DNA from 3 places in the Bacillus sp. EB106-07-01-XG149 genome. Region 3 is predicted to be linked to each of the others. Evidence: predicted binding sites of a transcription regulator. Region 3 holds the regulator's gene; each other region holds the start of a gene.
What was found. The regulator NrdR, encoded in region 3, represses ribonucleotide reductase genes. The targets are predictions, from matches to a motif close to AACACNATATATNGTGTT.
Positions count from the first base shown of each region.

Region 1: a site for NrdR is predicted at 4,044-4,061, ahead of nrdI (class Ib ribonucleoside-diphosphate reductase assembly flavoprotein NrdI). Genes of this name have one in related genera too.
Region 2: a site for NrdR is predicted at 3,941-3,958, ahead of AC3WTA_RS17535 (anaerobic ribonucleoside triphosphate reductase). Genes of this name have one in related genera too.

Region 1 covers NZ_JBYTDP010000003.1:404,380-411,291, forward strand. The annotation lists gene queE (7-carboxy-7-deazaguanine synthase QueE) at 1-367, shown strand, start outside; gene queF (preQ(1) synthase) at 386-883, shown strand; gene AC3WTA_RS14355 (YkvS family protein) at 939-1,124, opposite strand; gene AC3WTA_RS14360 (hypothetical protein) at 1,389-1,544, shown strand; gene AC3WTA_RS14365 (histidine phosphatase family protein) at 1,633-2,235, shown strand; gene AC3WTA_RS14370 (GNAT family N-acetyltransferase) at 2,273-2,851, opposite strand; gene ykzS (protein YkzS) at 3,096-3,290, shown strand; gene AC3WTA_RS14380 (hypothetical protein) at 3,317-3,634, shown strand; gene nrdI (class Ib ribonucleoside-diphosphate reductase assembly flavoprotein NrdI) at 4,111-4,470, shown strand; partial or broken gene AC3WTA_RS14390 (ribonucleotide reductase barrel domain-containing protein) at 4,457-5,584, shown strand; gene AC3WTA_RS14395 (ribonucleotide reductase barrel domain-containing protein) at 5,967-6,912, shown strand, end outside.
Region 2 covers NZ_JBYTDP010000004.1:84,480-91,391, forward strand. The annotation lists gene AC3WTA_RS17500 (3'-5' exonuclease) at 1-401, shown strand, start outside; gene AC3WTA_RS17505 (FbpB family small basic protein) at 543-686, shown strand; gene sspN (acid-soluble spore protein SspN) at 730-864, shown strand; gene AC3WTA_RS17515 (glycoside hydrolase family 18 protein) at 932-2,224, opposite strand; gene AC3WTA_RS17520 (acyl-CoA thioesterase) at 2,334-2,753, shown strand; gene AC3WTA_RS17525 (HesB/YadR/YfhF family protein) at 2,780-3,070, opposite strand; gene plsY (glycerol-3-phosphate 1-O-acyltransferase PlsY) at 3,179-3,775, opposite strand; gene AC3WTA_RS17535 (anaerobic ribonucleoside triphosphate reductase) at 4,001-5,857, shown strand; gene nrdG (anaerobic ribonucleoside-triphosphate reductase activating protein) at 5,854-6,306, shown strand; gene AC3WTA_RS17545 (response regulator transcription factor) at 6,325-6,912, shown strand, end outside.
Region 3 covers NZ_JBYTDP010000002.1:850,360-857,271, reverse strand. The annotation lists gene polA (DNA polymerase I) at 1-200, shown strand, start outside; gene mutM (DNA-formamidopyrimidine glycosylase) at 213-1,043, shown strand; gene ytaF (sporulation membrane protein YtaF) at 1,116-1,748, shown strand; gene coaE (dephospho-CoA kinase) at 1,802-2,404, shown strand; gene AC3WTA_RS10525 (glyceraldehyde-3-phosphate dehydrogenase) at 2,514-3,542, shown strand; gene speD (adenosylmethionine decarboxylase) at 3,931-4,314, shown strand; gene nrdR (transcriptional regulator NrdR) at 4,600-5,061, shown strand; gene AC3WTA_RS10510 (replication initiation and membrane attachment family protein) at 5,214-6,620, shown strand; gene dnaI (primosomal protein DnaI) at 6,654-6,912, shown strand, end outside.

The DNA of each region.
Region 1 (6,912 bases), on a different contig from region 3:
ACTTCAAATTGATGAGATAACGATTTCTCCAAAACCACCAAGTTCGACGATGAATACTGATTTTCAGAAGTTAGATGCTGTTATTCAGAAACTAGCAGGAAAAGATATTAGTTTAAAGGTAGTAGTATTTGACGATTATGACTTTGAGTATGCAGTTAAGATGCACGAACGTTATCCAGATGTTCCATTCTTCTTACAAGTAGGGAATGATGATACAAAAACTGTGGATGATGCGATGTTGATTAAAAAATTATTAGATAAATATGAGTGGCTTATTGAAAAAGCGGTTAACTGTAAAGAAATGAATAATGCAAAAGTATTGCCACAGCTTCATGCGTTAGTATGGGGAAATAAACGCGGAGTATAATGAGAAGGGATGTTTAAAATGGCAGGAAGATTAGATGAAGATTTAAAAGATGTAACATTATTAGGAAATCAAAATACAAAATATTTATTTGAATATAGCCCAGAAATTTTAGAGGTATTTGATAACAATCATCCAAACCGTGATTATTTTGTGAAATTTAATTGCCCTGAATTTACAAGCTTATGTCCGAAAACAGGTCAACCAGATTTTGCAACAATTTATATTAGCTACATTCCAGAACAAAGAATGGTAGAGAGTAAATCTTTAAAGCTATATTTATTTAGTTTCCGCAATCATGGTGACTTCCACGAAGATTGCATGAACGTTATTATGAATGATTTAATTAAATTAATGGATCCGCGTTACATTGAGGTATGGGGGAAATTCACACCACGTGGAGGGATTTCAATTGATCCTTACTGCAACTACGGTCGCCCAGGCACGAAGTATGAACAAATGGCAGACTACCGCATGATGAACCATGATCTATATCCAGAAACAATTGATAATCGTTAATATATAATAGAAAGAAAGGATCTGTATAACATACAGATCCTTTCTTTCTATTATATTATGCATTTTGATTAATGACAGTATAGTTTTTATGACTTACAACTGTAAGAGGTTCCATATCTAGTTCTCTAAAATTTTCCATAATTGTTATATCTACAATAACGGAGTTTTGATTTACTTTTTGAACACGGCCTTGCATTCCACCTTTAAATTCAATGATATCTCCAGTTTCTGCGATCTGCATAAGCAACTCTCCTTGTTACAGTTTTCCAAAAAAAGAATAATTTTGGTTTTTTTTTATTTCCTCTTATTTTGAACCATATTGTCTAGTTTGTAAATGTTTCCAAAGTAAAAATTCGAAAAATATTCACATTTTGTAAGAAAATATGCAAGAACTCCAAGTTATTAGAAAAAAAGAACGGTTTAAATGCGTGCATCTTTATATAGGGGTATAATGAAAAATATACAATAACCTACTAAAGTGGGAGAAATTAGAGGCGGTAAAATGATGTTTGAATTTGTGGGGAGTGTTATAGCATTAACTTTATTTGTATTTTCTTATATAAATTTAAAAAAGATTCGTCATCATGAAACGACTACATATTTTGATGGGATGGATGGTATACATGCTGGGGTCACACATGAGAGTGGCGGGGATATGTAAAGGTGTATAACTTTCTTTTTTTGCGTGGTATGATATTTAAAAATAGTACATAATAGAGTTCGTAAGTGATGAATGGAGAGTGGAAAGAATGAAGATTTCTTTTATTCGTCATGGCCGCTTAGATCGTACTATAGAACCAATGACGGTTACATCCTTTCATGAATGGATGAAAGGATATGACTTACATACTATAACAGAAAAAGCACCTATACCAATGGAAACAATGGAAGCGGTTGAAGCAGCAAAGTTGATTGTAACGAGTGATCAAAGGTGTGCTATACAGTCAGCAGCTGAATTAATGAATTCTTTATCTTTTATGCAAAATTCTCTTTTTAGGGAAGCTGAAATTCCGACGAGTTTTTATGCTCCAACATGGTTGAAATGTAAACCTAACGTATGGATGTTTATCGGGCGAACATTATGGATACTTGGTTACCATAAAGGTGTTGAGTCTTATAAGGAAGTAAGAGAGAGGGCAAGGCAAGCAGCTTACTTATTACACCGTTATGCTCTCGTACATGGAAGTATTGCTCTTGTAGGTCATAATTACATTAATGCAATGGTTGGTGCGGAGCTGAGAGCGATGGGATGGTCTGGTTCTCCTATTTTACATAGGAAGCCATGGGGATGTACAACCTATACATTCCACGAAGCGATGGATGGAAATGTATTAAATACAAAATTAACATAAAAGCACACGATTTATATATAAATCGTGTGCTTTTATGTTAAGATATAGAAATTTTGATGTTTAATGTTTTTACGAGATGTGCATAAGGTTCGCCTACAAGCATAACGATTTGATCTTTTTTATAACCTAGTTTTTCATATAGTGAATAGGCACGTTTGTTTTCTAAATTAACAAGTAATGCGATTTTTTCATACTCCTTTTCAGTTGCATGGATTTCAGCAGCTTCAATTAATTTAGAACCAATTCCTTTTCCGCCATATGCACTTGAAACTGATAATGTATCAATGTAATATTCATCAAGCTCAGCTTCTTTTTCTAACGTAATCGACTCATTTTTATGTAATTCTCTTAAGTGACGAACAATTGGCGCATCAAGCATTGTTGCTTCACTACCGTGATAAGCGACAATAATTCCGACCGCAATTCCGTCTTGTTCATATACAAAACAGTTTTCGTAGCTCAGTCGATTTCTCTCTTTTGAGAACCATGTTTCAAGTCCTAGTAATACTTCTGTTTCAACAGTGCTACCTGTGATTTTTTCAGCAATTTCGTGCAGAGCGTTATACAATAAAGGCGCAATTGCCTTCGCATCTGTCTTTTTTGCTTTCCGAATCATAGTATCCCTCCTAGTTCTATTTATATATTGTAGCATAGTGGTATGGAACTTTGCATAATTGAATGTCGAAATGTTTGATATAGAGAAGTAGCTATGTTAGTATATGATATTTAGTGGACATATAGTAAAGTAATATCGTTTGTGAATAATGAAAATGAAATGAAGGTATAGCACCTGGATAATTTTACAGTTGTTGACCTATAGAATATACGATAAAATAAAATATTGCATAGAGGTGAAATACATGGATGAACAATTAGCAAATACAATTTTGGATCAGCTGAAAAATGGTGAAATAAAGGAGTATGTTGCAACGAAAGATGTATTTTATACGTTTAGGAAAGTTGTAGTAGGGCGTGAAGATTTTAAACATATTATTGGAAACGCGCAGCGCGGCGGACAAGTAATTTATACATATTCAGAAACGCCACGTTCGTAACTAGAAGAATATAGGGGAGGAGAATTATGGGCGATTTTAAACAAGGCATATTACCGCATTGGGATTATATGTGGAAAGATAGAGCCGGCAATAGGTTTATGGGGATGGTCATGTACCCAGAGAAACGAAAGTGTTCGGCAAAAATGCTTCAGAAAATAAAAAGAGCATATGAAGAGGCTGTAGAAATTAAAGTAACTGTACAAGTTCAACATACATTTCAGTACGTAGAAGGAATGATTGTGTACTTTGATGAAGAAGCTCCTGTATGTACAATGATTGATAAAGATGAAAATCCACATCATATATTTGTAAAAGATATTTTGCGTATTGAGCACTCTGAATAATCTTTTCATAAATAAATTGAATTTCCATAATAATAATCTTTTTCTATAATAGTTATCTTTTAGTATGTAACGCGAACCGAAAGTATATGTATAATATTTAATAAAGTAAAATTGATAAATGTAATCGTTTTTTAGAACAGATTATCGTTTCATGTCTGTTCTTTTTTTCGTGATGCTGGAGAAATATATTCCTCCAGCATTTGCCGTTTTATGACAAAATATATTGGTAACTTTTTTAAAAATAAGGTTAAATTCGTTGACAACTTTTTTGAAAAGCACTTTATTGACATGAGTTTTAGAATGTTGTTTCATAGTCATTGTATTGAAAAAAATCGACTGTCTTGTCGAAAAGTAAAATTTAAAAAAAGAAAGAATTTATACATATATCTTGTGTCTTATTTTGAAACGTAATACAATATATAGAGAAATCAAGAAACAACATACAGAGAGTATAGATTGGAGAGGGAGGGTCGGAAATGATAGTTGCATATGATTCTATGACAGGAAACGTGAAGCGTTTCATTCACAAATTAAATATGCCGGCCGTTCAAATTGGTGAAGATCTAGTAATAGATGAAGACTTTGTTTTAATTACGTATACAACAGGTTTTGGCAATGTACCAGAACGTGTTTTAGAATTTTTAGAGCGCAATAATGAAAAATTAAAAGGCGTATCTGCAAGCGGCAATCGTAACTGGGGAGACATGTTCGGTGCAAGTGCTGACAAAATTTCTGCTAAATATGAAGTGCCTATTGTATCAAAATTTGAGTTATCAGGAACAAATAACGATGTAGAATATTTTAAGGAAAGGGTGCGGGAGATTGCGACACATTGAACTGAATAATGAAATCACGCAAATGCAGGACGGTTTTTATCAGCTTCATAAAGATAAAGAGGCATTAGAAGTCTTTATGGAAGAAGCTAGAGAGAATACCGTTCATTTTAATAGCGTGGCAGAGCGAATGGAGTATATGAAAGAACATGATTACTATTACAACGTTCTGGACGAGTATAGCTTGGAGGAAGTAGAAGAGGTATATAACATCGCTTATGGTGAAAACTTCGAGTTCCAATCTTATATGGCAGCATCTAAGTTCTACAAAGATTATGCGTTAAAAACAAATGATCAAAAACAATACTTAGAAAGCTATGAAGATCGTGTAGCAATTGTTTCATTATACTTAGGACGCGGTGATGTTGCGAAGGCAAAACACTTCGCAAGCATGATTGTAAAACAAAACTACCAACCAGCGACACCAACCTTTTTAAATGCGGGACGAAGCAGAAGAGGAGAAATGGTGTCTTGTTTCTTGTTAGAGATGGATGATAGCTTAAATTCAATCGGCTTTAACATTAATACTGCAATGCAATTATCAAAAATCGGCGGTGGAGTAGCTTTAAACTTATCTAAGCTACGTGCACGCGGTGAGCAAATTAAAGGTATCGATAATGCTGCAAGTGGTGTAGTACCTGTTATGAAATTACTTGAAGATTCGTTTTCATATGCGAATCAGCTTGGGCAACGAAAAGGAGCCGGCGCAGTATACTTAAACATTTTCCATTGGGATATTATTGAATTCCTTGATACAAAAAAAATAAATGCCGATGAGAAGAGCCGTATTCAGTCTCTATCAATCGGAATTATCGTTCCAAGTAAGTTCTTCGAGCTTGCTGAGAAAAACGAACCTTTCCATGTTTTCGCGCCTTATACGGTGTATAAAGAATACGGAAAGCATTTAGATGATATTGATATTGATGAAATGTACGATGAATTAATGAGCAATCCGAAAGTGAAGAAGAAGCCGCTAGATATTAGTGCACGTGATATGCTTATTAAAATTGCTATGATTCAGCTTGAGTCTGGTTACCCATACTTAATGTTTAAATCAAATGCAAATAACCAACATCCACTGAAGGATATTGGAACTGTGAAGATGTCGAACTTGTGTTAAATATGTAGCACCTTCTAGTAGAAATGCTAGTCGAAAACTCCGTTAAACGGGGAAAGCCTCAAATTTGAGGTAACCTACCGTGCTAAATCTTATCTTAGAATGAACATATAAAAGTTCAGAATGTATCTTATTATTTTGTATAGCAGAGTTATGGGACAACATAAAGTAATAAGAGACTTTCTGAAAGATTAAGATAAGTAAAAGCCTAACGACTATCCCTTATGGGAGTAGAGCGCAAGCGATTGGCGTTCGAAAAGCGGAGCACCTAATCAGGTAATGCTGTAGGTGATGATATAGTCTGTCCTGTATGGTGACATACAGCAGTTGCATGAGCAACGGACTGAGGAGTAGCGGACTCGGTTGAACATTCGAGACAGAAATCTTCCAGCTTCAAGAAACTTCTGAAATAAATGATTACGGTACAGAGGATATTATCCGTCGTGATATTAACTGTAACTTAGGATCGTTAAATATCGTAAATGTAATGGAAAATAAAGAAATTCGTGAAGCCGTTCATGCGGGAATGGAAGCTTTAACAGCTGTTTCTGATATGACGATCATTCCGAATGCACCAACTGTGAAAAAAGCAAATGATGAGCTTCATTCAGTTGGACTTGGCGCAATGAACTTACACGGATATTTATCAAAAAACAAAATTGCATATGAAAGTGCAGAAGCGAAAGAGTTCGCTCGTACATTCTTTATGATGTTAAATTACTACTCTATTGAGAAAAGTATGGAAATCGCTAAAGAAAAAGGCGAAACATTTAAAGACTTCGATAAGTCTGATTATGCAAATGGCACATACTTTGAAAAATATGAAACGACAGATTACAGCCCAGTAACTGAAAAGGTTCAGCAACTATTTGAAGGAATTCATATTCCAACAAAAGAAGATTGGACAAGTTTAAAAGAGCAAGTGAAGAAGAATGGATTATATAATTCATACCGTCTTGCTATCGCTCCAACACAATCTATCAGTTACGTTCAAAATGCAACTTCAAGCGTAATGCCGATCGTAAGTCAAATCGAATCAAGAACATATGCGAATGCGACAACATATTATCCAATGCCGTATTTATCAAAAGATACGTTCTGGTACTATAAATCTTCTTACGATATGAATCAGTTTAAATTAATTGATTTAATCGCAGAAATCCAAGAACATATTGACCAAGGAATTAGTACAATTCTTTACGTTAACAGTGATATTTCAACACGTGAGTTAGCACGTTACTACATCTATGCACATAAAAAAGGCTTAAAGAGTCTGTATTATACGAGAACACGTAAGTTAAGCGTGGAAGAGTGCGTAGCTTGTACCG
Region 2 (6,912 bases), on a different contig from region 3:
TACTTGATGAAACAGCAGTATATGAAGCAGTAAAAAAGATACTTGTACGAAATAAACGTGATATCGAATGGATTCGTTGTATGAATGTAGGAAGCTATTTAGATATAAAAGCTTTTTATCCAGTTATGAGAGTAAAAGTAAAAGGGCGAAAGAAATACGTATTAACAGAGATATTAGAAGATGATGTGAAAGAAATATGTACGAGTTTAAATTGTGAACCGGCGTTAAAAAATGAAGTTGGTAATACGAGAATTATGCTTAATAGCTTAGAGGATGTCCTGAAATTAGAAAGTTATATTTTAGGACAGTATGATTTCGTACTGCAAGCGCTAAGTGAGTATAAACAAAGTGAAATGAATGCAGATGAAAAGTTAAAAGAATATTTAAATATAATGGTATAAAAAACTCCGTGTACAAGAAGTTGTACACGGAGTTTTTTTAGGAGTACTAAAACATAAAATTTTCTTGCAAATCTGATTAAAGAGTTTTTCATTTGCTCATACTATGTATAGTAAGAATGTGAAGGAGAGAGGGTGAACAGCATGAGAAGAAGTCGCCGTAAATCATTTGACGAACTTGTGAAAGAAAATAAACAACAATTATTAAGTGATCGTGATGCAATCGATCGCATTGAAGAGCGTATTGAAAAACGTTATGAAATGCAACTTTTTAAGCAAGCTGAATAATTCTTAACACTAGTACGATACTAGTGTTAAGGAGGCGATAGTAATGGGTAATCCGAAAAAGAATTCAAAAGACTTTGCACCGAATCATATTGGAACACAATCAAAAAAAGCTGGTGGCAATAAAGGAAAGCAAATGCAAGACCAAACAGGCAAACAACCGATTGTTGATAACGGTTAAAAAGGGAGAATGTTGTCATTCTTCTTTTTGTGACGGATTTTTAATAGTCAAAAAGGGCTGACTTATGTCAGCCCTTTTTCGTAATCGTAAAATTTTCAACGAGTAAACGCCAATTTTGCGGGAATGGTAAGCCAATCTTCCAGTAACTAATACCGCCTATACCTTGTTCTTTCATTAAATTGAATTTGCTTTGAACAGACCGTGAATCTTCAAACCAAACTTCGTGTTGTACGCCGTTTTCGTCAAAGTAATTAAAATGAGGAGCTTGAGCTGTGAAATCATAGCGGATAGGAACATTGTATTTACGAGCTAGTGCAACAGCTGCGACAGAGCTAATTGCTTTTGCAGGCGGGTTACCTTGTTTGAACGGAAGTTTCCAATCGAATCCGTATAAGTTTTGCCCCATCATAATTTTTTGTGGAGGCATTTGAGATTTTGCGTATTGAAGTACTTCTTTTACAGGACCGATAGGAGAAATAGCCATCGGTGGACCACCTTGCCAACCCCAGTCGTATGTCATAATGACGACGAAATCAACAATTTGTCCTTGTGCCTTATAATCGTGAGCTTCGAAAAATTTGCCCTTTTGATTTGAACTTGTTTTCGGTACAAGCGTTGTACTCAATGTGTACCCGCTAGGTAAGCGTGTTTTTACAGTTCGTAAAAAACGATTATACGCTTCACGATCTTCAGGTGCCACACTCTCGAAATCAAAATGAATGTCTCGCATGCCATATTTTTCAGCTGTTTGCAAAATGTTAGTAATAAATTTGTTTTGAATCGTTGCATCGCGTAAAATAACCGATGTCAGATCGGCACTGAAATTTCCATTTTCAATATTTGTAATAACGAGCATAGGGATGGTATTACCTTGCGTTGCAATATTAGCGATTTTAGCTGTTTCAGTTGGTTCTTTTAACGTACCATCTCTTTTTGCCTCGAAACTGAAGTAGGCCAAATATGTTAAAAATGGATTAATGGCACGCGTAGCATTAACCAAACTTTCTTTTATTGGTATTGTTGAAGGTTGTAAATAAGCGATGGATTCTACTGCGCGTTTTGTCCCTTTTGGTATATATAATTGCTGTCCAACATGGAGAATGGATTTTAAAGATAAGTTATTAACCTTAGCTAAACTAGCGAGAGGTACGTTATATGTTTGAGAGATTCGATATAGGCTATCGCCAGGCTGTACATAATAATTATTCCCTTTCGTATTAACGATCAGTGCCTGACCTACAACGAGTGTTTCAGCTGGATTTAGTCCATTGTCCTTTACTATTTCGTCAGGTGTTGATCCATACTTTGATGCCAAGCTATATACGCTATCACCGCTACGAACAGTTACAATTTGAATCATATGCTTGCTCCTTTCAGTAAAAGATTCACTGTTTTTATTTTATTTTTGATGTCACTGTATTATGATTAAATGTATGCAAGGCAGCAGAAGTGAAAGAAGGCGAATACATATGTTTGTAGCAGAACATGAAGTTGAAATCCGTTATGCGGAAACAGATCAAATGGGTGTTGTTTACCATTCAAACTATTTGGTGTGGCTTGAACTAGGTCGCACGAAACTTATACAAGATTTAGGATTTTCATATGTTGAAATGGAGAAAGAGGGAATTATTTCTCCTGTGTTAGACTTGCAAATTTCATATCGTAAAGCGATGCGTTACGGAGAAAAAGCAATTGTGAAAACGTGGATTGATACTGTTAGTCCGCTTCGCGTTGTATATGGTTATGAAATATATAACGGTGAAGGTGAACTTTGTATTACTGCAAGTACGACGAATATTTGCGCGAAAAAAGAAGGATTTAGGCCCGTATCATTTAAAAAGTTATATCCAGAGTGGTATGCGAAATATGAGGAAATTAAGAAAAAATAAAAAAGCGTGGCAGAAGCCACGCTTTTTTATTTTTCATAATTAAATTGCGGGAAATCATCACCGTCGTTAAATGTAACAGCTAAATTATGTCCATCGAAGAACCACTCATCGTCGCCTTCAATAAAGAAGTTAATACCTTCTTCTTGAGTTTGAACAGCAGGATGTGCAGGATCATCTTTACGAATACCTAAAGAAAGTCCTTTTTGCACAGTACTGCAACCGCCGTATTGTACGAAAAGGCGTAGTGTTTCACCCGATTGTAAGTTTAATTCGTTTTTATACCATTGTGCTGCTTCTTTTGTTACGGAAAGATTCATGTATAGTTCCTCCAAATTATGTTGCTTTTTCTTTAGTATAAAAAATAACGCAAAAAGACGCTATTAATATGCTTCACGTTTTCTTTTTGCGTTATGTGGGTTACGATCTTATTTTTGCTTTTTTGAAAAGTTTGCTTTCGGTTCAGTTTTATTTATAATTCGTCCGATATTTGCACGGTGTTTATAAATAACCATACCTGCTAATAAACACATCGCAATAATGAAGATTTTATCCCCGCTAACAATGGATGCAATAACAGCAACGACGGCTGTTACCATAGAAGAAAGTGATACGTATCTTGTTGTAAATAAAAGGCTAAAAAAGACAACAGCTAATATTGCAAAAACAACTGGAGAGTAGCATAATAGCACGCCAGCAGAAGTTGCAACAGCTTTACCACCACGGAATTTCGCGAAAATCGGATACACATGTCCAAGAACAGCTGCTAACCCGAACCATAATGGGTGAACATCTAATCCGAAAATAATCGGTAGACTTGTTGCTAATGTACCTTTTAAAATGTCAGCAATTGTAACGATAAAACCTGCTTTTTTCCCTAGTGTGCGGAATGTATTTGTTCCGCCTAGATTACCGCTTCCGTGCTCACGAATATCGATTCCGTAGCCGATTTTTCCAACGACTAGTGCGAATGGAATCGAGCCAAGTAAGTAGGCAACGATAAATAAAAGATATGTAGTAACCATAAGTTCAGTCTCCTTTATTCAAATGTGTTGATAAAGGGTAAAAAGAGTTTTTCCCGTATATTGTACCATACATTTGTAAAGAGCACATTTCTTTTTTGTAAATGAAAAATTCATTATTTCGTGAAAAAAATTTCACAGGAATGTTACATTTCTCACAGAAACACCAAGACTATATGTAGTAACATTTTAATCAAAAGACAACAACATATTGGTGGAGGGTTATAAATGTTACAACGAAATGTACGTGGAGAAGAATTAATGAGAGTATTTGAGACGATTGTCCACGGTAGTGAGCAAGATTTAATGCAAGAAAATGCAAATGTAGATGGTCGCTCTCCGATGGGAGTAATGGGAACGTTCGCATCAGAGAGTGCAAAATATTATGCAGTTGAAAATTTATTGTCAGATCAAGTGAAAAAAGCGATAAATCAAAATATATTATATCCACATGACTTAGATTTTTATGCGACAGGAACGACGACTTGTTCGCAAATTCCGTTAGCGCAAATGCTTGCGAACGGTTTTCATACCGGACATGGGCATATGAGACAACCGCAGGATATTAAAAGTGCATTGGCTCTTGCGTCTATTATTTTTCAGGCGAATCAAAATATGCAGCACGGTGGTCAATCATTTGCACTCTTTGATATTGATTTAGCTCCATATGTGAGAAAAACAGTAGCGAGACATAAGAAACGATTACAGTCATATCCGCTTACGAAAGAACAAATAGAAGAATTTGCATGGAAAGAAACAGAAAATGATACGTATCAGGCGTGTGAAGCTTTCGTTCATAATTCAAATAGTATGCATAGTAGGGGCGGGGGACAAGTACCGTTTATTTCTATTAATTATGGAACAGACACATCAAAAGAGGGACGGTTATTAGTTAGACAGCTTTTAAAAGCGACACAAGCTGGTCTTGGTAAGGGGGAAACACCAATTTTTCCAATTCAAATTTTAAAAATGAAAAAAGGTGTGAACTTTGAAGAATGTGATCCGAACTATGATTTATTTGAATTAGCGTTAGAGACAACGGCTGAACGATTATTCCCTAACTTTTCATTTTTAGATGCGCCATTTAATGCAGTACATTATGACGGACGACCGGAAAGTGAAGTATGTTATATGGGATGTCGTACCCGTGTTATGTCTAACATACATGGAGAAGAAACAGCGATTGGAAGAGGCAATTTATCATTTACGTCTATCAACTTAGTGAAATTAGCGTTAATTAGTGGTTCAAAAGAAGCATTTTTTGAAGCGTTAAATTATTACTTAGATTTAGGAATTAAGCAATTATTAGAGAGATTTGAGTATCAATGTACGAAGCGAGCAAGAGATTTTCGATTTTTATATTCACAAGGTGTATGGCGCGGTGGAGAGAAATTACAGCCTGAAGATTCTGTAGCATCCATTTTAAAGCAAGGGACGTTAAGTCTTGGTTTTATCGGTCTTGCGGAGTGCTTAGTAGCTTTAACAGGAAAGCATCATGGAGAAGATGAAGAATCATGGAAACTCGGGTATGAAATCATTTCCTTTATGAGAGATAGAATGGATAAAGCAACGGAAGAACATGAACTGAATTTCTCAGTAATTGCAACTCCTGCGGAAGGGTTATCAGGGAAGTTTGTGAAAAAAGATAGGGAAGAATTTGGTGTGATTAGCGGTATAACGAACCATAATTATTATACGAATTCATTCCATATTCCAGTTTATTATAACATGCAAGCGATAAATAAAATTCGTTTAGAAGGACCTTTCCATGCCCTATGTAACGGGGGACATATTACGTACATTGAACTAGACGGAGCAGCTATGCATAACAAACAGGCGTTAAAACAAATTGTACGAGCGATGGCAGAACATGGCGTTGGGTACGGTTCAATTAATCATCCTGTTGATCGTTGTAAATGCTGCAGTTATCACGGAGTTATTGGTAATGAATGTCCAAGTTGCGGAAATGGAGACGAGGCTAATATAGAAAGAATTCGCCGTATAACAGGTTATCTTGTAGGAGATATGTCGAAGTGGAATAGTGCGAAACGTAGTGAAGAGATGGATCGGGTGAAGCATAAATGAAAGTGATGAACATCATTCATGATAGTGTAGTAGATGGGGAAGGGTTGCGGACAGTCGTGTTTTTTGCGGGCTGTCCGCATCGTTGTTTCGGTTGCCATAATCCGAAATCGTGGAATATTTGTAATGGAACTGAAATGACAGTAGAAGAAATTGTGAACGAGATTGCAAGTAATTCATTAACTGATGTAACATTTTCAGGTGGAGATCCATTTTTTCAAGCTGCTGAAGTGAAAAAAGTAGCAAAAGCTGTGAAAGACTTGAAAAAAAATCTTTGGATGTATACAGGTTATACGTTAGAAGAGATACAGAGTTCTCAAAATAATGATATGATAGAGTTGTTACATTATGGGGATGTTTTAGTCGATGGAAGATTTGAAATCGAGAAAAAAGATTTAACACTTCCATTTCGCGGAAGCTCCAATCAACGTATTATTCGATTGAAAGAGTAAAAAGGCGGGATAGATTATATGAATAAAACAGTATTACTTGTTGAAGATGAAAGAAGATTACGTGAAATCGTTAGTGATTATTTTCGTAATGAAGGCTTTGAAGTAATCGAAGCAGAAGACGGAAAAATAGCGTTAGAATTATTTGCAGAGCATGAAATTGATTTAATTATGTTAGATATAATGTTACCAGAAATAGATGGATGGTCTGTTTGTAGACGAATTAGAAAAGAATCAGCAGTACCAATCATTATGTTGACAGCACGTTCGGATGAGGATGATACATTACTAGGATTCGAATTAGGTGCGGATGAGTATGTAACGAAACCTTTCAGCCCGAAAGTGTTAGTAGCTCGTGCGAAGACGTTATTGAAACGTGCGGATGGTGTGGTAGGAGTAGCGGAAGAAAATGCCATGTCTTTAGCTGGAATAGAAGTGAATCGTCTATCTAGAACCGTTTTAGTAGATGGAGAAGAAATTATATTGACACATAAGGAATTTGAACTTCTTGTTTATTTAATGGAGAACAAAGGAATTGTGTTGTCACGTCAACATTTATTAGATCAGTTATGGGGATATGATTACTACGGTGATGACCGAACGGTTGAT
Region 3 (6,912 bases):
TGGCAGACCGTCTAGAAGAAGAAGGATTACAGGCGCGTCTACTTCTGCAAGTACACGATGAATTGATATTTGAAGCGCCAAAAGAAGAAATTGAAAAATTAGAGAAGCTTGTACCAGAAGTAATGGAGCATGCAATTGAACTCGCAGTTCCGCTGAAAGTTGATTATTCTTACGGTCCAACTTGGTACGACGCAAAATAAGGAAGTGATGAAATGCCTGAATTACCAGAGGTTGAAAACGTCAGACGGACACTTGAAAATCTTGTGACAGGAAAAACAATTGAAGATGTTATTGTTACCTATCCAAAAATAGTAAAACGTCCGGATGATGCAGAAATCTTTAAAGAAATGCTAAGAGGCGAAAAGATTGAAAATATAAAGCGAAGAGGAAAGTTTTTGCTTTTATATGTAACGAATTATGTTATTGTTTCACATTTGCGTATGGAAGGTAAGTTTTTACTGCATCAAGAGGACGAGCCAATTGATAAGCATACACACGTCCGTTTCTTATTTACAGATGGAACTGAACTACATTATAAAGATGTGAGAAAGTTTGGTACGATGCATCTCTTTAAGAAAGGTGAAGAATTGAATCAAATGCCTCTTGCTGACTTAGGTCCGGAGCCGTTTGATGCTGAATTGACACCGCAGTATTTACAAGAAAGATTGCAAAAGACCAATCGTAAAATAAAAGTCGTATTATTAGACCAGCGTCTTTTAGTAGGGCTTGGAAATATATATGTAGATGAAGTTTTATTCCGTTCTCAAATTCATCCGGAACGAGAAGCTTCGTCTTTAACAGCAGAAGAAATTGAACGAATTTACGAGGCGACTGTTACAACGTTAGGTGAAGCAGTGAAGCGAGGCGGAAGTACAATTCGAACGTATATGAATTCGCAAGGGCAAATTGGCTCATTCCAAGAACTTCTAAATGTATACGGAAAAAAAGGAGAACCATGTGTGACTTGCGGTACGATATTAGAAAAAACAGTTGTTGGCGGAAGAGGAACGCATTACTGCCCGATTTGTCAGCCGAGAATATAGAAAAGAGATAACATCGGATAGGCATTTGTCATATACATACAGCAGGGCTATGTATAAGGGAGGAGCTTACCGATGTACCTTTATTTATCTCTTATTTTATTAGCTTTTACATTAAGCTTAGATAGCTGTAGTGTAGGGCTAACATATGGTTTAAGAAGCGTAAGAATTCCACTAAGATCAATTATAATTATCGGAATGTGTTCAGCGGCTGTTATGCTTGTTTCAATGGGAGTTGGACATATGATCGCGAAAATATTTTCACCTGTTATCGCAACGCGTATCGGTGGGCTTGTTCTTATTGGAATAGGAATTTGGGTATTATACCAATTTTTTCGAAGTGAGAAAAAAGAAGAACCAAAGCAAGAGGAGAAGGTTTGGAAATTAGAAATTGCTTCGCTCGGGCTAGTGATTCAAATTTTACGGAAACCGACTGTTGCAGATTTTGATAAATCAGGCACCATTTCTGCAGGAGAAGCGTTACTTCTTGGTATCGCTCTTTCTATAGATTCGTTCGGTGCTGGAATTGGTGCATCTTTATTAGGTTATGCGCCCGCTATGATGGCAATATTGGTTGCGGTTATGAGTTCTTTGTTTTTATTTATTGGAATGAAACTTGGAACGGTTTTATCGAATATGAAATGGTTACAAAAATTTACATTCCTGCCTGGGGTATTACTCATTATTATTGGAATTTGGAAAATGTAAGTATGGGCGTGGAACATTAGTTTCGCGCCTTTTATATTGTGAGGAGGATTATGATGACAGTAGTAATTGGATTAACGGGAGGCATTGCAAGTGGAAAAAGTACAGTGTCTCAAATGTTTCGTGAACTGAGTATACCAGTTATTGATGCAGATATTATTGCGCGAGAAGTTGTAGAACGAGGAAAACCAGCATATAACAAAATTGTAGAAGTGTTTGGAACGGAAGTATTACAAGAAGATGGAGAATTGGATCGCCCGAAATTAGGAAGTGTCGTTTTCTATAATGAAGAAAAACGATTGCAGTTAAATAAAATCGTTCATCCTGCAGTTCGTGAGGAAATGAATACACAAAAGGAAAAGTACATAAAGGAAGGTATGCAAGCGGTTGTGTTAGATATACCTCTCTTATTTGAAAGCAAATTAACAAGTCTCGTTGACCGCGTTTTAGTTGTAGCGGTTAAGCCACATACGCAATTAGAACGTTTAATGAAACGAAATAATTTTTCAGAAGAAGAAGCAACAGTTCGTATTCAATCTCAAATGCCGTTAGAAGAAAAAGTGAAAAATGCAGATGAAGTGATAAATAATGATGGCACAATTATGGGAACGAAAACACAATTACAGGTGATTTTAAAGAATTGGAACATTATTGACTAAAAAATTGTGAAATTAATGAAAATGCTTAGTGACATATCCCCTTTTTGTGTTATACTATTATTGGGATTGGAGATAAATAGTATAACGCATTCAAGGGGGATAACATATTATGACTCGTGTGGCAATTAATGGATTTGGACGTATTGGGAGAATGGTATTTCGTCAGGCAATAAAAGAAAGCGCATTCGAAATTGTAGCAATCAATGCAAGCTATCCATCTGAAACGTTAGCACATTTAATTAAATATGATACAGTTCACGGCAAGTTTGACGGAACAGTAGAAGCATTTGAAGATCACTTGTTAGTTGATGGGAAAATGATTCGCCTTTTAAACAACCGCGATCCAAAGGAATTGCCTTGGACAGATCTAGGTGTTGAAGTTGTAATTGAAGCAACTGGTAAATTTAATTCAAAAGAAAAAGCAATTCTTCATGTTGAAGCTGGAGCGAAAAAAGTTATTTTAACAGCGCCTGGTAAAAATGAAGATGTAACAATTGTAGTTGGTGTGAACGAAGACCAATTAGATATTACAAAACATACTGTTATTTCAAATGCATCTTGCACAACAAACTGTTTAGCGCCTGTTGTTAAGGTGTTAGATGAGCAGTTTGGAATTGAAAACGGTTTAATGACAACTGTTCATGCTTATACAAATGACCAAAAAAATATTGATAACCCACATAAAGATTTAAGAAGAGCACGTGCTTGCGGACAATCGATCATTCCGACAACGACAGGTGCTGCGAAAGCGCTTGCAAAAGTTCTTCCGCACTTAAACGGAAAACTTCATGGTATGGCACTTCGTGTACCAACGCCAAACGTGTCTCTTGTTGACTTAGTAGTAGATGTAAAGCGTGATGTGACAGTTGAAGCTATTAATGAAGCATTCAAAACTGTTGCAAACGGTGCGTTAAAAGGCATTGTAGAATTCAGCGAAGAGCCTTTAGTATCTATTGACTTTAATACAAATACACACTCAGCTATTATTGATGGTTTATCTACAATGGTAATGGGTGATCGTAAAGTGAAAGTACTTGCTTGGTATGATAACGAGTGGGGCTACTCTCGTCGTGTTGTAGATCTTGTAACGTTAGTTGTTGACGAATTAGCGAAACAAAAAAATGTGCAACATATTTAAGTGAATAAGGGAGAGGGCAAGTGGATATTTGCCTTCTTTTTTTTATTTTTTTCTGAAAAGGAAAAAAATTATATAAGTATATTTTTGAAAGTGGACATACCACGAAACGTTGTGATTACTGTATTTGTGAATCGTTTATTTTTTTTAGGGAAAAGTAAAGAGGAAAATATGACAGAAAATCGAAAAAACTGTTGTTGCAAAATGAAAATAAACAAAGTATACTAACACTCGTAAACTTAAGAGCTGAGGTACGTAGTCACTACTTAAAGGGTTAGGACCTCTCTGGACTAACTTTCCCCCGTGGTAGTGGAGCAAGCCAAATTGCAAATTAGTTTTCAATTCGAACAGTTAGAATAAATTTACAAGGGGGAACTGTAGAATGGATACTATGGATACGATGGGTCGTCACGTAATCGCTGAACTTTGGGATTGCGATTTCGACAAGCTTAATGACATGCCGTATATTGAACAATTATTTGTGGATGCAGCACTGAGAGCTGGTGCTGAAGTGCGTGAGGTTGCTTTCCATAAATTTGCACCACAAGGTGTAAGTGGAGTAGTAATTATCTCGGAATCACATTTAACAATTCATAGCTTTCCGGAGCACGGTTACGCAAGTATTGATGTTTATACTTGTGGGGATCGTATTGATCCAAATGTTGCTGCAGAATATATTGCAGAAGGTTTAAACGCGAAAACGCGTGAGAGCATCGAGCTTCCTCGAGGCACTGGTAGCTTCGAAATTAAGCAGAGAGAAACAAAAGCTCTTTAAAAAAGAACATAATTGATTTAAAATGTAAAGAGGTGTATAATGCACCTCTTTTTTAGTTTATAAAAAAGGAAAAATATAACGTACTCGTTAGTGAGATAAATTGAGCTCTTACGAATAAGTTAGCACTCCATCTACCATCTTATTTTTGAAAACGAGATGATAAAATAATGTGTTTAAACTTAAAGTGGTAAGAGAGTTAGAATGAGTTATATAATATTGTATATATATTGTCAGATGAAGTAAGTAGAGAAAAAATAAAGAGTATAGTGTAAAGGAGTGAATATATTGCGTTGTCCATCCTGTTCTCATAATGGTACAAGAGTGTTAGATTCGCGTCCGGTAGACGAGGGGCGCTCTATTCGAAGAAGGAGAGAGTGTGAAAGCTGTTTAAGTCGCTTTACGACATTTGAAAGAGTAGAAGAGTCACCTCTTATCGTTGTAAAAAAAGAAGGTACACGAGAAGAGTTTAATAAAGAAAAGATTTTGCGCGGCTTAATTAAAGCGTGCGAAAAAAGGCCAGTATCTTTAAGACAATTAGAAGAAGTAACTCAAAGTGTGGAACGTGAACTTCGTAATTTAGGTATATCAGAAGTGAAAAGTGATATGATTGGTGAAATTGTTATGGAAGAACTGCGTGATATTGATGATGTTGCTTACGTGCGTTTTGCTTCTGTATATCGCCAATTTAAAGATTTAAATGTATTTATTGAAGAATTAAAAGATATACTGCAAAAAGAAAGAGAGTAGAAGTTGTATTTTATTCTCTTTACATACCGTAAGTAATGAGATAAGAGAGCTAGAAGCGAAAGCTAATAGCTCTTTTTCGCTAAGCAATTATATAATGAAGATAGAACGAATGAAGTAGAGGATAGATTGGATGAGAGAAAGGAAAAGCAAGAATGGAAAAACAGTCATGGATGGAGCTATTGCCAATTGATCGTTATAAAGTAAGTGCGAAAGGGTTACTGCATAATTACGACCGAAAAGTGTTAACGATGTTGTATCAGCCGTTAATAGGTAGTAGAGCTTTTAGCTTGTACATGACGCTATGGGGAGAGTTAGAGCAAGATCGTGTGTTTGGAAAAGAGAATACACATCATTCCCTTATGGTGACCATGCAAATGCAGCTTCCCGAAATATATGAGGAACGAGTAAAGTTAGAAGCAATTGGGCTTTTGAAAGTATATATTAAGAAAGAAAAAGATATTCGAATGTTTATATACGAATTGCAACCACCTTTATCTCCGAAGCAGTTTTTTGATGATATTGTGTTAAGCATCTTTTTATACAATCGATTGAGTCGGACAAAATATAATCAAGTAAAGCAATATTTCTTAGAAGAAGAATTTGATTTTGCTTCTTATGAAAATGTTACGCGTTCTTTCAATGATGTGTTTGGTTCGTTTAATCCAGGACAGCTTGAGCATGCGCAAGAAGATCTTCGTATTCCAAAAACGACAGCTATGCCAAGTAACGAGAAGGGAGACGCTCCAAAAGTTTGGAATGATTTCTTTGATTTCTCCTTATTTGTAGATGGCTTGTCCGCTCTTGTCCCTAAAAAGGCGATTACAGATCAAGTGCGAGAATGTGTCAGTACACTTGCTTACGTGTACGATGTAGATGTGTTATCGATGCAAAATATCGTTCTTGGTACGGTGACAGAGATGCAGACAATTGATATCGAAAGGCTTAGAAAAGGAGCACGTGATTGGTATCAGTTCGAAAATGGTCAAGCGTTACCTGTATTAAGTGAAAGAGTACAACCTCACGCTGCACGTTTGATGGAAGGGAAAGAGCCTTCTACGCAAGAAGAGATGTTAATAAAACAGTTAGAGGAAATCTCACCAAAACAACTATTAAAAGAAATCTCTGGTGGTGCAGAGGCGACAAAGGCTGACTTGCAGATCGTTGAAGATGTAATGATCAACCAAAAATTAACGCCAGGTGTTGTGAATGTACTTATTTATTATGTTATGCTACGCTCAGATATGAAGCTTGCGAAAACGTATGTGGAGAAAATTGCTGGGCATTGGGCACGTAAAAAGGTCGGTACAGTAGCTGAAGCAATGGCATTAGCGAAAGAAGAAAATCGTCAATATCAAGAATGGGCTGAGACGAAGAAAAAAGGCCGTACGTCGAAGAAAACGATAAGAAAAGAAATGGTACCAGATTGGCTGAAAGAAGAGCCGAAAGAACAAGAGAAAGAAACAGTGAAGAAAGATGTAAGTAAGAAAAAAGATGCAAGTACGTTAGATGATGAACGAAAACGACTAGAAGAAGTGTTAAAAAAATATAAGCGTGATTAATAGAAGAGAATGAACGCTCTTTGAGGTGAGAAAATGGAGCATATTCAAAATTCATTTGCAAAGTTAATGGAAAATAAAAATTTTAAAAATAGATATGAAGTATTAAAGGCGGAAGTAATGGCACATCCGCGTGTGAAAGAATTTATAGACGAACATCAAGGTGAAGTAACAACTTCTATGATTGAGCGTAGCCTTGTGAAGTTATACGAATATATTGGACAAAGTGTAGGTTGCGTAGATTGTCCGGATCTAGGTTCGTGTAAAAACATGCTGCAAGGATATGAGCCAAAGC